One region of the Paenibacillus sp. LPE1-1-1.1 genome, then DNA from elsewhere that is predicted to be linked to it. Evidence: a T-box and tRNA genes for the amino acid it is inferred to sense, from the RefSeq annotation. Region 1 holds a T-box; the other holds one or more tRNA genes.

What was found. A T-box is a leader RNA that pairs with one kind of tRNA and senses whether it is charged. The one in region 1 lies ahead of MRBLPE1_RS12350 (glutamine--tRNA ligase/YqeY domain fusion protein), so its partner is inferred to be a tRNA-Gln.
Region 2: it has a tRNA-Gln gene. The T-box ahead of MRBLPE1_RS12350 (glutamine--tRNA ligase/YqeY domain fusion protein) is inferred to sense a tRNA for this amino acid. The anticodon was not compared.

What each region holds. Positions count from the first base shown of each region.
Region 1 is NZ_JBEGHY010000012.1:376,125-378,563, forward strand. It holds gene MRBLPE1_RS12345 (SRPBCC family protein) at 1-467, shown strand, start outside; T-box leader at 636-890, shown strand; gene MRBLPE1_RS12350 (glutamine--tRNA ligase/YqeY domain fusion protein) at 983-2,439, shown strand, end outside.
Region 2 is NZ_JBEGHY010000047.1:5-2,443, reverse strand. It holds gene MRBLPE1_RS32000 (phosphodiester glycosidase family protein) at 1-543, opposite strand, end outside; gene MRBLPE1_RS31995 (GNAT family N-acetyltransferase) at 776-1,261, shown strand; tRNA gene MRBLPE1_RS31990 (tRNA-Leu) at 1,322-1,404, opposite strand; tRNA gene MRBLPE1_RS31985 (tRNA-Leu) at 1,503-1,585, opposite strand; tRNA gene MRBLPE1_RS31980 (tRNA-Lys) at 1,602-1,677, opposite strand; tRNA gene MRBLPE1_RS31975 (tRNA-Gln) at 1,688-1,762, opposite strand; tRNA gene MRBLPE1_RS31970 (tRNA-Val) at 1,772-1,847, opposite strand; tRNA gene MRBLPE1_RS31965 (tRNA-Glu) at 1,881-1,955, opposite strand; tRNA gene MRBLPE1_RS31960 (tRNA-Thr) at 1,997-2,072, opposite strand; tRNA gene MRBLPE1_RS31955 (tRNA-Asn) at 2,077-2,152, opposite strand; partial or broken rRNA gene MRBLPE1_RS31950 (23S ribosomal RNA) at 2,354-2,439, opposite strand, start outside.

The DNA of each region.
Region 1 (2,439 bases):
AAACGGTTGAAAATGGTTATGAGGTTCGTTTTGAACGTCATTTGAAGCATTCTGTCGAGAAGGTATGGTCATGGCTTACGGATAACGATAAGCTTGCAAAATGGTTTTCTGAGCTTAGCGTCGACGACCTGCGTGAGGGCGGAGTCATTAGGTTCGATATGCAGAACGGAACATTCGAGGAACTTGAGATTTTGGAGCTTAAGCTGCATGAAGTGCTAGAATATACATGGGGCGAGGACCGTGTTCGCTTTGAATTATATCCCGAGCCGGGCGGCTGCCGCTTGGTATTAACGGAGAAGCTTACGAAAGTTACGGATCACACGCCAAGGGATATCGCAGGTTGGGACGTTTGCTTGGATGTCATCGAGGTGCTTCTGGATGGCAGGACGATCGAATCCCGTAAAGACATATGGCAGGTCAAATACGAACAGTACGTACAAGCTTTCAATAAGATCACGAAGGATTAAAATCCTAAATCTATAAAGCTGACGGTAGCCGCATTTTACAAAAAAAGCTTCACTTTCGTCACCGATTGCGAATAGGAGGAATAAAATGCAAGCAGTTTCCTTCGCTGCACTTTGGATGAATAACCATTTGCAGTATGCGAAAGGATTTGTTAACCTATATGCAATATAAAAAAGGCGATGACGAGAAGAGTAAATAAGCGGATTCCTTCACAGAGAACCCCGGCAGCTGAAAAGGGGCGAGGAAAAACTTATCGAAACAAGTCTCTGAGCATCACATCGGAACCTGGACAAGGGGGATGCTGTGACAGGAGCTCCTGTTATAGAGCTAGAGTATAAGCATCCATAGGTGCCGTACTTGAAGAGGTTAATATGGCGACATATTAATGAATCTGGGGTGGTACCGCGAAAAATTTCGTCCCCAAGACGCGAAGTCTTGGGGGTGGGATTTTTTTTTATTTTCGCAGGTGAACAACGGCTTTTAAGACGAATATTAACCTAACTATGGAGGTTTAACTATGAGTCATGATATGGAACCGGCCGCGGACCATTTTTTGGACAAAATCATTAAAGAGGATATTCAAGCGGGAGTCTTCTCCCGTGAAATCTGTACTCGTTTTCCGCCGGAGCCGAACGGATACCTTCACATTGGCAGCGCCTATGCGATTCACACCAACTATACCATCGCGCAAAAGTATAAGGGGAGCTTCCATCTGCGTTTTGACGACACGAATCCTTTAAAGGAGGATATCGAATATGTGAATGCCATTATTGAAGATATCGAGTGGTTAGGCTATAGCCCGGGACGCCATATTTATTATGGCTCGGATTATTCGGATGCCATTTATAACGCTGCCGTTACGTTAATTAAGAAAGGGAAAGCTTATGTTTGCGATCTATCGCCGGCAGAGGTGACGGAGTACCGGGGAACGCTTACGGAGCCAGGCAAGGACAGCCCGTACCGTAACCGTACCACGGAAGAAAACCTGCAGTTGTTTGCAAACATGAAGAACGGTGAGTATGGGACGTCCTCCAAGGTGCTTCGGGCGAAAATTAATATGAGCGCTCCGAATATGAACCTGCGGGATCCCGTCATCTATCGCATTATCCATTCGGAGCATTACCGGACGGGAAATCAATGGTGCATTTATCCGATGTATGATTTTGCCCACCCGATACAGGATGCCATCGAGGGCATCACGTACTCGTTATGCTCCATTGAGTTTAAAGACCATCGTCCTTTGTACGAATGGGTATTGCATGAGCTGGCGTTTGCGGAGCCGCCAAGGCAACGGGAGTTCGGAAGGCTGAATATAACCGGCGCAGTAACGAGCAAACGTTATTTAAGGCAGCTGGTGGAGGAAGGGCTTGTAGATGGCTGGGACGATCCGAGACTGCCGACGATCCGTGGGCTTAGAAGAAGAGGCTTTACGCCGGAGAGCATTCGAAACTTTATTAGCGAGATTGGGATGATTAGAGCTCAGAACTCGGTTGACATTGCCATGCTGGAGCATGCGGCAAGACAGGATTTGAAAGCGAAGGTCAAGGGTGCCATGGCCGTGCTGCATCCGCTAAAGGTGGTCATAACCAATTATCCGGAAGGCCAAACGGAGCTGCTTATGGTAGATAACAACAGCGAGAATGAGGCGCTGGGCAAACGGGAAGTCCCTTTTTCCGGAACCCTTTACATCGAACGGGATGATTTTATGGAGCAGCCCTCCAAAGGATTCCATCGCTTAACGCCGGGCACGGAGGTTCGGCTTATCGGCGCTTATTTCATCAAATGCGAGGAAGTCATTAGGGACAACGAATCAGGTTACGTCATTGAGCTGCGCTGCACGTATGACCCGGAAACGAAAAGCGGAACGGGATTTACCGGCCGCAAGGTGAAAGGGACCATTCATTGGGTGTCCGCAGCTCATGCAATGCAAGCTGAGGTGCACTTGTACGACCGTCTGCTGCTTGATCATGTATC
Region 2 (2,439 bases), on a different contig from region 1:
ATGCTGATAGGCAAAATACGGATTGCCTTCTCCATCCGTCACCATGCCGGAGGACTGCAGCTGCTCCTTTTTATCCTTAAAATAATAGATACCCATCTGTCCGCCGTTGCCTGCATTATCGTATTGAAACAACCTGGCACCTGTGCCCGCCACAAAAATCTGGCCTTTCGCATTGATAGCCGGCGCTGATAATCGGCTATAGGCGTTGATTTTCTTCACTTCTTTTCCGTTCACATCCAAGATCGATATCCAACTGTTCGACGTTACAGCCATCACTTTGCCATTTGGCAATGCTATTGGCGGATAAAGCGTCCCCTTTGCGGTAAAACGCCAATATTCAATTTCAGCTTTAGCAGGCAAATTGCTCTTAAGCCCTATGTTTTCAGCTTTCGAGGCGCTGGAATCTTCCGCTGCCGAAACAACGTTATTCTCATTTCCCCCAATAGAATAAAATCCAGCGTTATCTATATAACTGATTCCTAAAGCGATGGTTAGCAGCACAGCTAGTCCGCGCTTTCTCAAGCACTTTGTTTTTAGAAACATAAGCCATTCTCCTTCATATTTACAGATTCCAGTTAGTCCCAATGAACTATATCGACAGGAATTTGATAAAATTGAAGTATAAGTTTCCAGCTATATGAGATACTTCTCCAGGACAAAGACTCGCAATCACCTAAAACATTTGACGTATAAAAGATTTATTAGATTTACAATTAATTCCTATGATTATTAACTTCCTTTATCCTCAATATCACTGATTCGACGATTAAATAACGTGAACCGTTCTAAGTTTTGCATGCAGCTCGGTAGCGATTATGAACATGTAAAAAAGCTGTACGCCGATGTGAACGTCAGAAAATATCTCGGAGGCATTATTCCGGAGATCCATGCTTTGAACAAATTTATGGAGACTTTAGATCGCGCCAACCGCCATCAATCTTTTTATTGGGCTGTCACGCTAAAAGAAAACAATACGTTCATTGGTCTTGTGTCCTTGGAAAACCACAGGGATGGTCTACATATGGAGGTGTCGTACGAGTTTTCACCTAACAACTGGGGGCATGGCTATGCTGAAGAAGTGATCAGACGGCTTATTCTGTATGCATTTAAAGAGCTTAATCAATCTAAGCTTATAGCTGAGATACAAAGCGCCAACCTCTCTTCCTGCAGGCTTCTAGAAAAGGTGGGCATGAAAGCCGAACAAACCTTATATCGATATGGCGCTGAGCAAGTGATTACGGCATATCGTACTGATCGATAGGTCTGCATTATGTTTATAGACAGCAAAAAACCCTTGTTCGCCAAGGGTTTTCTCATGGTATGGTGCGCGTAGAGGGACTTGAACCCCCACGGTCGCCCGCTAGATCCTAAGTCTAGTGCGTCTGCCAATTCCGCCATACGCGCATATGTGATTCCGGTAAAGCTAAACCATGTTTTGCAGGACTTCCACCTACGTTACTCTGTTGACATACAGAGTGTTTCCCGATTAAGGGTCTTAAAGATGGTGCGCGTAGAGGGACTTGAACCCCCACGGTCGCCCGCCAGATCCTAAGTCTGGTGCGTCTGCCAATTCCGCCATACGCGCATGTGAGATAAAAAAATGGTGAGTCATGTAGGATTCGAACCTACGACACCCTGATTAAAAGTCAGGTGCTCTACCAACTGAGCTAATGACTCATAGTATAAGTGGCTGGGGATTCAGGGATCGAACCTGAGAATGACGGAGTCAAAGTCCGTTGCCTTACCGCTTGGCTAATCCCCAGCAGCGATATGGTGGACGCTGACGGGATCGAACCGCCGACCCTCTGCTTGTAAGGCAGATGCTCTCCCAGCTGAGCTAAGCGTCCAAGTGTAAAGGCGCCTTTTGTGAAAAAGGTAATTGGTGACCCGTAGGGGACTCGAACCCCTGTTACCTCCGTGAAAGGGAGGTGTCTTAACCACTTGACCAACGGGCCATACAGAAATTAAAGCTTGTCCTTGCAGTTGAAAGTATAACTGGAGCTCTCAACCGGGATCGAACCGGTGACCTCATCCTTACCATGGATGCACTCTACCTACTGAGCTATGAGAGCATAATGGCTCCCCGAACAGGACTCGAACCTGTGACAACTCGATTAACAGTCGAGTGCTCTACCAACTGAGCTATCAGGGAACATTGCATATTCGCGTTGAAATGTCTCCAAGAGCTTCAACTGCAAAAGAGGCACGGTTGAACTTCAAGGCATTGCGCCTTGAAAACTGGATACGAAAGTTTAGGTTTGCTGAAACCTTTTTAGCTGCTGTCTGCCGGATGTATGGGTCCGGGGCAAACTTAACCGTATGCTTACGATGTAAGTTTGCTTCTCAAACGTTTTAGGATAAGCCCTCGACCGATTAGTATTCGTCAGCTGCACACATTGCTGTGCTTCCACCCCGAACCTATCAACCTCGTCGTCTTCA